One region of the Wenzhouxiangella sp. XN24 genome, then DNA from elsewhere that is predicted to be linked to it. Evidence: predicted binding sites of a transcription regulator. Region 1 holds the regulator's gene; the other holds the start of a gene.

Evidence for each region. The regulator sigma-54, encoded in region 1, starts transcription at its own class of promoters, with help from an activator protein. The targets are predictions, from matches to a motif close to TGGCANGNTNCNTGCTT.
Region 2: a site for sigma-54 is predicted at 1,810-1,826, ahead of G6032_RS09250 (PEP-CTERM sorting domain-containing protein). Genes of this name have one in related genera too.

The regions. Positions count from the first base shown of each region.
Region 1 covers NZ_JAAMFG010000021.1:200,619-206,152, forward strand. Annotated here, with positions in the region: gene sulP (sulfate permease) at 1-306, opposite strand, end outside; gene G6032_RS02295 (peroxiredoxin) at 436-969, opposite strand; gene rapZ (RNase adapter RapZ) at 1,021-1,929, opposite strand; gene G6032_RS02305 (PTS sugar transporter subunit IIA) at 1,946-2,425, opposite strand; gene raiA (ribosome-associated translation inhibitor RaiA) at 2,455-2,772, opposite strand; gene G6032_RS02315 (RNA polymerase factor sigma-54) at 2,895-4,355, opposite strand; gene lptB (LPS export ABC transporter ATP-binding protein) at 4,366-5,091, opposite strand; gene G6032_RS02325 (LptA/OstA family protein) at 5,088-5,534, opposite strand, start outside.
Region 2 covers NZ_JAAMFG010000034.1:335,691-341,224, forward strand. Annotated here, with positions in the region: gene G6032_RS09245 (DUF6279 family lipoprotein) at 115-1,119, shown strand; gene G6032_RS09250 (PEP-CTERM sorting domain-containing protein) at 1,125-1,772, opposite strand; gene G6032_RS09255 (hypothetical protein) at 2,130-2,354, shown strand; gene G6032_RS09260 (class II glutamine amidotransferase) at 2,367-3,215, opposite strand; gene G6032_RS09265 (LysR family transcriptional regulator) at 3,338-4,240, opposite strand; gene G6032_RS09270 (proton-conducting transporter membrane subunit) at 4,348-5,534, shown strand, end outside.

The sequences.
Region 1 (5,534 bases):
CGCGACCGGGTCGATGCCCGCCCCGGCACCCGCCATGGCGGCGGCCACCATGATCGCCGCGATCGACGTCGGGCCGATGGAAAGGTCGCGGCTGGTGCCGAGCAGGGCGTAGAGCACCGCCGGCAGAATCGATGCGTACAGGCCGACGACCGGCGGCAGACCCGCGATCATCGCGTAGGCCAGGCCCTGGGGCACGAGCAACACGGTCGTGATGGCGCCGGCAAAAATATCCGCCGCCAGGTCCTTCCGGGTGGTCAGGCGCACCCAGTGGACGATGGGAAAAAATTTCAGGATTCCGGAGGGCACGGGCGGCAGCCTGGCAAGTGCAGGCATGCACGATAGTTAAACGCGCGGCGGGGGGTCAAGCGCGATGCCGCGGAAAGGCGTCCCGGGGTGCGCCACACCGAGTCCGTGCCGGGCCGCGGCGGGGTTGAATCAGCCCCCGCCGCTGAGCGCGACGATGTCGCTCAGGACTTCCTCCGAGTGCTTGTTCACATCGACCTTCTCGTAGTGGCGCGCCACGACGCCGTCCGGCGAAATGAGAAAAGTCTGGCGGCTGGCGAGCTTGACGAGCCCGAAGTTGCGCAATACGCCGTATCGCTCGGCGGTGGCGCCGCCAGTGTCTGCAAGCAGCGTGAAGGGCAGGCCGTGCTTGGCGGCAAACGCCTCGTGTGTCTCGACGTCATCCAGGCTGATGCCGACGATTTCCGCGCCGTTGTTGCGGAAGGCGAAGATGTTGTCGCGGAACTCGCAAGCCTGCGTCGTGCAGCCGGGCGTATCGTCTTTCGGATAGAAGTACAGCACCAGCCACTTGCCGCTGTAATCCGCCAGGCGGCGGACCTCCCCTTCCTGGTCGGGCAACGCGAAATCCGGGGCCGGCGATCCCTCGGCCGGCGAACCCTGCGCCACGGGCGATACGAGCGTCGCGCAAAGCAGCAGCGCAAGGGCGAAAGACGGCAGTCGGTTCATGATCTTGTCCTGTTTCGAAGGAGCAGGTACGAGGTTTCGCGCGACGCGATGCTACGGATTCCGCGAACCCGGCGCCATCGCACTCCTGGCCAGCCGTTCCAGCCCGGTGTGCCGCACCGTCACGCCGGGAAACTCGTCCTGGAAACGTTCGGCGAGGCGTTCGGCCAGGTACACGGAGCGGTGGCGTCCGCCGGTGCAGCCGATCGCCACGGTCAGGTAACTGCGGTTCGCCGCTTCGATGTGGCCCAGCCAGGTGCCCAGGAACCGCGTGATGTCATCCAGGTAGGCCTGGACTTCGGCGCGGGCCGCGAGGAAATCGACCACGCCGGCCTCGCGCCCGGTCAGGGCGCGCAGGGCCGGTTCCCAGTAGGGATTCGGCAGGAAGCGGGCATCGAAGACGAAGTCCGCGTCCTTGGGAATGCCCTGGCGGAAGCCGAAGGACTCGAACTGCAGCGAGACCTGGTTGCGCGGTTGCTTTGCCACCCGGTCGCGCACCAGGTCGCGGAGCTCGTGGACGCTCATCGTGCTCGTGTCCAGCACGAAGTCCGCCGACTCGGCCAGCGGTGCGAGCAGGTTCTGTTCGAAGCGGATCGCTTCGGCCAGCGTCCGGTCGCCGTCGTCGTCGGGGGTGTGGGGATGCCGGCGCCGCGTATCCAGGTAGCGTTGGACGAGCACGGGCTCGGAGGCATGCAGGAACACCAGCTGGCAGTGGATCCCCCGTTCGCGCAGATCGGCCAGGAGCCTGCGGGTCACCGGCAGGTCCTCGGGGCGGGGCCGCGTATCCAGGCCGATGGCCAGCCGGTTGAACTTGGCATCGTCGCCTTCGACCAGTTCGGTGACCACCATCGAGAGGATCCGCGCCGGCACGTTGTCGAGCGTGTACCACTCGAGATCCTCGAGCATGGCCAGCGCAACGCTTTTGCCGGAACCCGACAGGCCGCTGACGATCACGAGTTCCATCGTCAGCGCCCGCTGGTCATGACGCGGCGGCCCGTCGCGCAGGGTCCGGCGCGGTCAGCAGTTCGTAGATCGCCCGGCTCGAAGTGGCGCCCCGCAGGGCGGTCGCCAGCGTGCGGTCGGCAAACGCGGTCGCCACCAGCGAGACTTCCTCGTGATGGCAGCCGGCATTGTCCGCCGGCGCAGGCACGAGCAGGCCGAAGATCAGGTCGACGGGTTCGCGGTCGGGCATGTCGAAATCCACCGGGCGCGACAGCTTCAGGAAAGCCCCGATCGGCTCTTCGAGATCGGGCAGCCGTCCATGGGGGATCGCGATGCCGTTCTCGATGGCCGTGCAACCGAGTTTTTCCCGCTTGATGAGGCTCTGGAACACATCGCCCTGGTCGATATCGGTCGCGGAGGACAGCAGTTCGCTGAGCACGTCCAGCGCGTGTTTCTTGCTGCGGGCTTCGACGTTGCAGAGCACGCGGCCGGGCAGCAGGAGGGATTGGAAGGTCATGGGGGCACCGGGGTGGAGGGGGCGTGGACTCAGGCGCTGCGCGGGCGCCCGGCCCCGTTGTGGTGATCCGTCAGCTTGTCCTTGTGGCGACGAACCTGGCGGTCGAGGCGGTCGATCATGCCGTCGATCGCGGCATACATGTCTTCTTCCACCGCGGCCGCATGCAGGGTGTCGCCCGCGACGCGCAGCGTGGCTTCGGCCTGGTGACGGAGCTTCTCGACGGTGAGGACGCAATGGACATCGATCAGGTTGTCAAAATGCCGGACGACCTTGTCCATCTTGCTATGCACGTAATCGCGCAACGGCTCGGTGATATCGACGTGGTGACCGGTCAAGTTGATCTGCATGATGGACTCCTTCGGAGTGTTGGAACCGTCCTGGACGGCGGCTCTTGTTTCAATCCTATTCTAGTGGCTGGCTTGCTACGCTGGCTAGGGAGGGTTTTTCGCCGTGGAAAGCGGTTTTCGACCTAGCGGATGGTCACGCGCCGGCGTTCGTTCGATGACGGAAATCCCATGGATTCCCGATACTTGGCGACTGTGCGGCGCGCCACTTCGATACCTTCCTGCACGAGTGCACGGGTGAGGGCGCTGTCGGACAGGGGCTTGGCGGGGTCCTCTTCGGCAATGAGCTTGCGGATCCGGGCACGGATGGCCGTGGACGAAATGCTCTCCCCGTCGCTGCCGGATACCTGGCTGGAGAAGAAGTACCTGAATTCGTAGACCCCCCGCGGCGTATGCATATATTTGCCGGTCGTGGCGCGGGACACGGTCGATTCGTGCAGCTCGAGCGCGTCGGCGATCTCGCGCAGCACCAGGGGCCGCATGCCTTCCTCGCCACGTTCGAGGAATTGTTCCTGGTGGGAGACGATGGCGCGCGCCACGCGGATGAGCGTCTCGTTGCGGATTTCCAGGCTCTTCACCAGCCAGCGGGCTTCCTGCAGCTGGGTCCGCAGCGTCGAATACTCGCCCCCCCGGCCCAGGCTGCCCGCATAGGCTGCGTTCACCCGGAGCCGGGGGGCGATGGCCGGGTTGACGTCGACCCGCCAGCCCGACTCGTCGCGCCGCACAAAAACGTCCGGGACGATGTACTCCGGCGGACGGGTGTCGGCCGCGCCGCCGGGGCGCGGGTTGAGCGAGCGCAGCAAGGCCACTGCATGTTCGAGCTGTTCCACGCTGCACCCAAGGCGCCGGCGTATGGTTGCGTAATCCTGCTCACCGAGCTCCACGAGGCATTCGGAGGCCAGGCGGCGCACCAGTTCCAGGTCCGGGGTGTCCGGTGCGAACGGCGCGAGCTGCAGCAACAGGCACTCCGAGAGGTCGCGCGCGCCGACGCCGAGCGGGTCGAAGCGTTGCACACAGGCCAGCACGCGCTCGACCTCGTCCACGTCGGTGACCAGTTCGGGCGCGAGATTGGTGCAGATGTCCTCGAGGCTTTCCGTCAGGTAACCGTCGTCGTCGATCGCATCGACCAGCATCGTGGCGATGTATTTCCGGTCGCCCTCGGGGAAGGCGACATCCAGCTGTGCGATCAGGTGGTCGCGCAGGGAGCTGCCGCTGACGTCAGCGTAATCCCGCTGGTCTTCGCCGTCGCCGCGACCCTGCCCCGAGCCGCTGTAACCCGAGCCGAAATCCGACACGTCGGCGTAGGACACATCGTCATCGAACCGTTCCGGCGTGTCCGTGCCGCTCTCGGCGGACTGCGCCGCAGGCGTTTCCCGCAATGCATCCGAGGGCGTTTTCTGCTCGCCCTTGGCCGGGGCCAGTTCCAGGCCGTCGTCCATCTCGAGCATGACATTCTTCTCGAGCGCCTCGCGGAGTTCGGCCTGCAGATCGAGCACCGGCAGCTGCAGCAGCCGGATGGCCATCTGCAGCTGGGGCGTGAGCGTCAGCTGCTGGCCGAGTTTGAGTTGTAGCGATTGCTTCATCATCGAACGGTCATCACAGGCGGAAGTGCTCGCCGAGGTAGACCTCGCGAACCTGCCGGTTGGCCAGTATCTCATCTGCAGTGCCGGACGCGATGACCTCGCCGGCGTTGAGGATGAAAGCGCGGCCGCAAATACCGAGTGTTTCCCGCACGTTATGATCCGTGATCAGCACACCGATGCCCCGGTCGCGCAGCTGCCCGATGATGCGCTGGATGTCGATGACGGAGATCGGGTCGACGCCGGCGAACGGCTCGTCCAGCAGGATGAAAGCGGGCTCGGCGGCCAGCGCGCGGGCAATCTCGACCCGGCGGCGCTCACCCCCGGAAAGGCTCAGGCCCTTGCCGTCGCGGATATGGCCGATATTGAGTTCCTCGAGCAGCTCTTCCAGTGCCTGTCGCCGACCGAGCGTGTCGAGGTCCTTGCGTGTCTGGAGCACGCCGAGCACGTTCTGTTCCACCGTCAGCCCACGAAACACCGAGGCCTCCTGGGGCAGGTAGCCGACGCCGAGGCGCGCCCGGCGATGCATCGGCAAGGCCGTGAGTTCGGTGTCGTCGAGCAGGATGCGGCCGCTGTCGCAGGGCACGAGCCCGACGATCATGTAAAACGCCGTGGTCTTCCCGGCGCCATTCGGCCCGAGCAGTCCCACCACCTCGCCGCTCGAGATGGACAGCGACAGGTCGCGCACCACCTGCCGCGAGCGATAGCGCTTGGAGATGCCCTCGGCGCGCAGCGTTCTCATGGCGCACTCGTCCCGTCGGGCGGCGGTTCGTCGGGCGGCGGTTCGTCGGGATCCCCGGACGCCTCGCCGGGAACATCGTCGCCCGGCGTTTCCTCCGCGTCGCCCGGCGGCGTGATGATGATCCGGACGCGTTCGCTGCCTTCATCGTCGGCGCTGGCGATGAGCCGGTCTTCGGCGATGCGGTAGAGCAATCGGCCACCGCTGACTTCGCGCAGGCCGTCCCGCAACGCCGCCTGCCCCGACAGCTCCAGGATGCCTTCGGAGAGGTCGTAGGTGATGCGATTGGCCGTACCCCGCACCACCCGCGGCTCAGGCTCGGGCAGCGTTCGCGTGAAGCGTGCCGGCGCGCCTTCGGCGGTGGCCGCAGCGAGACGATGATCTATGAAGCTCGCCGTGGCGCGCTCCGATTCGATTTCGCCCATCGGGCTGCTGATACGGACGTC
Region 2 (5,534 bases), on a different contig from region 1:
TGCTTATGACGAAGTTGCCACGAGGACGGCCTGCAATGGCATCTCGAAACACTGCCGATTATTTCCGTAGCAGGTGACAACACTTCGGCGGTTACAGATACAGTCACATCGATCATGATCGATTTACGCAGGGTGTTGCTGTTGGTGCTGGGCCTGACATTGTTCGTTGGATGCAGCACGCGCCTGGCCTACGACAACCTCGACTGGTTCACGGTGCGCTGGGTCGATCAGCAGGTTTCTCTCGACGAAGCGCAGCGCACGCTGCTTCGCGACGTCATCGAAGCGCAACAACTCTGGCATTGCGCCACGCAACTGGATGACTACCAGGCTTGGATCGAGGAGGCGCGGCTCGATCTCCTGGCCGATCGGCTCGACCAACAGCGCCTGGCCGAGCACGGAGAGCGCCTCGCCGAGTTCGGCCGGACTCTCGCACAGCGGATCCAGCCCGTCCTGGTGGAACTCGCAACCTCGCTGGATGACCAGCAGGTCGAAGAGGTGCTGTCGTCCCTGGACGATCGCATCGCCGAACTGCGGGATGAAATCGAGAGTGACTCCACGGATCAGTGGGCGCAGCAGCGCGCCGAAGGGATGGAACGGGGATTGCGGCGCTTCATGGGCCGGATCAACGCGCCACAACGCGATCGACTCGAGCGCTGGGCCCGCGAACTGGAACCGACACGGACCTACCAGTTGGCACAGCGAGTGTACTGGCGCGACCGGATTGCCGGCGCGCTCGCACGGCGGGACGATCGCGCCTTCCTGGAGCAGGAAGTCGCCGCATTGCTCGAGCCCTCATCGGTCTGGCCGGAAAGTTATCGCCAGGCGATCGAGGCCAACCGCGGACGTACGCTGGCTGCATTGGAGGAAGTCTTTGCGCTGATGGAGCCGAAGCAGCGCGCGCGGCTATCGAGCAGGCTCGTCCGTCTCGGCAATGACTTCGAGCGCCTGAGCTGCGAGGGCGAAGCGCCACTGGCGAAGCTGAGCGTCTCTCGCGAGCCGCCGGAATCCCCCGGGGCTGGCCTGGGCCGCGCTCACGGGGTTGCACTTCCCAGGGTTGCACTTCCGCAAATAAAAACGCCCGCGAGTTTCCTCGCGGGCGCCGTTTTCGCTGTCCGCTGAGAAGATCAGTCCGCGCGGCGCCGGCGCATCATGCCGGCACCCAGCAGGCCAACGCCCAGCAAGGCGAGCGTGCCAGGCTCGGGGACCTTCCAGGTCAGCATGTTCTGGTTCCCCTCGGCATCGTAGATCGAGAATGCGTACAGGCCCTTGGCCTTGTTGCCTGTTATGCCGGTGAGATAGTCGCCAGCCTTTTGCACCACTGAGGGGTCGAAGGTTGACATGATGACGTCCGGGCTCTCGCTATAGATGATCGACCAGATAGCAAGCTGAAAAGCCGCCGAGTTGGCTTTCCCCATTCCTGAGTCGCTGTAGAACTTTTCGAACAGGACGCCCAGGGCATTGAGATCGAGACCACCAGCGGACTCGACCTCGTAGGAACCGCTGGACTTCAGCGTCGTCGAAAGGTCGATGCAAAAGCCGTCGAATGTGCCGCCGCCCTGGATATTGAACGTGAGTTCACCAGCGTAAATACGTGGGGTCGTCGCCGTACCCGGGTCCGCCGGATACGTGACTGTACCTGTCGGCGCACCGCTCGTGCCGTACTTGAGCTTGTAGCTCGTGTATTCGATCGGGCCTGCATTGGCCACCACCGACAACATCAAGCACGCCAGGCCAGCCAGCAGCATCGTTGCCTTGTTCTTCAGTACATACACTGCGAAATCCTCTCGCTATCGAATCGTACGAGCACAACTGCAGAATTCATGCCAATACAGTTATTTATATTAAAACCAATGGATTGCGGTCCCGGCACTCGCGCTGGTGCAGCGAATATGTAAGTTTTATCGACATCACGCCCGTCACATTTCTGATCACGGCCCCGCGCTCCTCCCCGCGCCGTTCGTCTGATCTGTCATGCAATCAGTCGATCCTAGCCGCGTCGGTGGTCCTCCCAATGGCCCAAGCTGCGAACGCGAGGCCGTGTTGGCGAAGCTGCAGGATTCTTACTAGTTTCAACAGAGAATCGCGCGAACATCCGGTTCGCGCAGCTGCCAGTTCAACAGGAGGTTCACATGGGCGAGAAGCCGAAAAACCAGGGCGAAGGCGATCGCGAGTCTGCAAAGCGCTACAACGAGAAGACAAAGGAATACGTCGAGTCCGGCAAAGTCGAGGACGCCGCCAGGAAAGCGGGCGAGGGCGATGTCGAGGAAATGGCGAAGGCCGAGAAGGCCGGCGAGAAACGGGCAAAGGAGCTCGATCCCTCGGTAGAGCGGGATTACTCGAAGCCGACTCGCTAAAAAGGCGCCTCGCTAGATCGGCTGCAGCTCGAGGCCCAGGTCGCGCTCGATCAGCACCATGTGATTTCGCGGCACGGGCTCCCACTGCGCCGACTTGTTCAGCGGTTCCGAGCTGACCAGGATGGCGCGGACGTCGCCCGTGTCCGGCTCCATCCAGCACCTGTCTCCGTCGCAACGGTAATTGCCGCCGCGGTTGTAATACAGGCTGTCGATATAGTCGGGGTCGGAACTGTAGCGGCAGGCGACGGCATGCGCACCGTCCGTGAGCACGCAATTCAGGTAGCAGTGAGAACCCGGGGCATGCGCGTCGATGAGTTCGCGCACGGTCGCCACCGCAGCCGAGAGCGCCGCAGCCAGTGACTGGCAGGAGCCCTGGTCCTCCCGGCCACGAAGGTGTTCGGAGACGAGCGCGAACACGTGCTCGGTGTCGGTCGTCCCGCGGATGCTGTTGAAGCCCGCGTCGCTCAATCGCCCCATGAGGCTGCGCCGCAGTTGCTGGAAAGCCGGAATGTGGCCGTTGTGCATGAAGGCGAAGCGATCATGACGGAACGGATGGCAGTTCGCCTCCGACACCTCGAAGTTGCCGCTGGTGGCGGCCCGCACATGCGCCAGGATACAGCGGCTGGACGTCACCCGCGCCAGCTCATCGAGGTTGGCGTTGCTCCACGCCGGGGTCAGTGAGCGAAACCGCGCAGGGGACGTCTCGCCGTCCACGTACCAGGCGAGGCCGAAGCCATCTCCGTTCAGCGGCTCCGGGCGCTCCCGGGCGCGCACGCTCTGGTTGATCAGCGAGTTTTCGGGCCGGGTGACCAGGTCGGCGACCGAAAGCGACTCGCCCATGTAGAAGACAAAACGGCACATCGGCTGAGCGCTCCTCGCGAAAGCCATGACATGCCGCACAGCGTGCCTGAAGGGCTCCGCGTGTCAATCGGTGAATGCGTGCGAAGATCGGCAAGCGAGCAGGTGCCCCCGTCCGATGGAGGTCAGACCCCATCGGCTTCCACTGCGTTTTTGCGATTCAGCAGCATGCCGAGCAGAGGATTCGGGAAACGGCGTTCGATGGTGACCGCGTAGAACGTTTCGACGATATCCGGCAGGTGCGCCGCGCGCACGAGCAGGCCCGAGGCGAGCTCGTCCTTGACGACGATCTGGGGCAGCACCGCGAGACCCACGTCCTCGAGGGCAAGCAGGCGCATCAGCGCCATGTCGTCGACTTCGGCGGCGACCTCCGGGCGGATACCCAGCTGGCCCGTAAGCGCGTCGAAGCCCGAGCGGATGATGCTGTGTTGCGTGGGCAGCACGACCGGGTGCGCCGCCAGCAGGGCCGCGATACCCACGTTGCCGACATCCGCGAGCCGCGCAGGCGTGCCGATCAGGCTGATCGGCTGCTCGGCCACACGATGCACCACACAGGGCGTCAGTGCGTCGCGCATGGGCGCCTGGTTGGTCAGGACCGCATCGAGGCTGAGTGTCTCGAGCGCGCTCATGAGTTCCGTCGCGCCAGCAGAGCGGAGCACCACTTCGACGTCGCTTCGCCGCAGCACGGGGCGCAGGAAATCTATCTGGAAATTGCGCGACAGCGTGGAGAGGGCGCCGACGCGCAAGACATTCCGGGTCCTGCCGGCATCACTCAAGGTACCGATGAGTTCTTCGCCCGCGGCGAATATCTGATCCGCGTGGTCGAGTGCGATGCGCCCCGCCTCGGTCAGGTGCAACTGCCGCCCCCGGCGCTCGAACAGCGCGTGGCCCAGGCGATCCTCGAGCTTCCTTATCTGCACTGAAAGCGCCGACTGGGTGATGTTCAGCCGGCCGGCCGTTCGGGTGAGATTGCCGTCATGCGCGACAGCCCAGAAGTAGCGCAGGTGATTGTAGTTCAGTGTCTTCATATCGTTCGATAATAACGAACGTAAAAGAAGAAACAATGCATTTTTATACCGCTGGCTTTCTGGGTAAATTCCTGCGCCGAACGTCCTGATGTCCCGGGGGAGCCATCTTGCACCACTACTACCTTCCACTGGCAGCTCCGGCAGCGCTGCTCATCGTCGCCGCGATCGCCTTTCTCCAGCCCGGCCGACGCCCGGCATTCCTGCCCGGCCTCGCGCAGGGCGGGGCGCTGCTGGCGCTTGCCACCGCAATCGGCGCGGCGATCTCCCTGGCTCTCCACGGCCCGGGCACCGGCGCTTTCTTCAGCGTGGGGGGCGTCGAGCTCTCGACGCGGCTCGATCCGCTAAGCGCGACGATGCTGATCCTCGTCGCCTTTGTCGGCTGGGTGGTGTTGCGTTACTCGGCATCCTATCTCGACGGCGAGGCGCGCCAGGGTGCCTTCCTCGGCTGGATGGCGGCGACGCTGACGGCCGTCCTGTTGCTGGTGCAGGCGGGAGACCTGGTCGTGCTGGTGATCGCCTGGATCGCCACCGGCCTGTGCCTGCATCGCCTCCTGCTTTTTTATCGTGACCGCGTCCAGGCGATCCGGGCCGCACGAAAAAAATTCATTGTCGCGCGAAGCGGCGATGCGGCGCTGGTCGGCGCGGCGGTTCTGCTGTTTATCAGCTATGGCAGCTCCGATATCGCCACCATCCTGGCCGCTGCCCGCGATGGTGTTGCCCCGCCCGCGGCCGGCTGGGCGACCGGCCTGCTCGCGCTTGCCGCGATCCTCAAGTCCGCCCAGTTTCCGGTTCATGGCTGGCTGACCGAAGTCATGGAGACTCCCACCCCGGTCTCGGCCCTGCTCCATGCCGGGGTAATCAATGCCGGCGGCTTCCTCCTGATCCGCTTCGCCGACGTCATGCTGATCAGCCCCGGTATTCTCGCGGGACTCGTGATGGTCGGCGGTTTCAGCGCCTTGCTGGGCGGGCTCGCCATGCTCGCCCAACCGGCGGTCAAGACCTCGCTTGCGTGGTCGACCATCGCGCAGATGGGCTTCATGATCATGCAATGCGGCCTGGCGCTGTTTCCCCTGGCGCTGCTGCATATCGTGGCGCATTCGCTCTACAAGGCGCATGCCTTCCTGGCCTCCGGCACCGCCGTGAACAACGTGTCGGCGATTCGCCGGCCGGGCCCGATCGCGGTTCCCGGCCCCGGGGCCGTCGGCCGCGCCTTCGCGCTCGCCCTCGGAATCTACGTCGTCATCGGCTTCGGTTTCGGCTTCGACACCAAGGCACCGCAGGTGGTGGCGCTCGG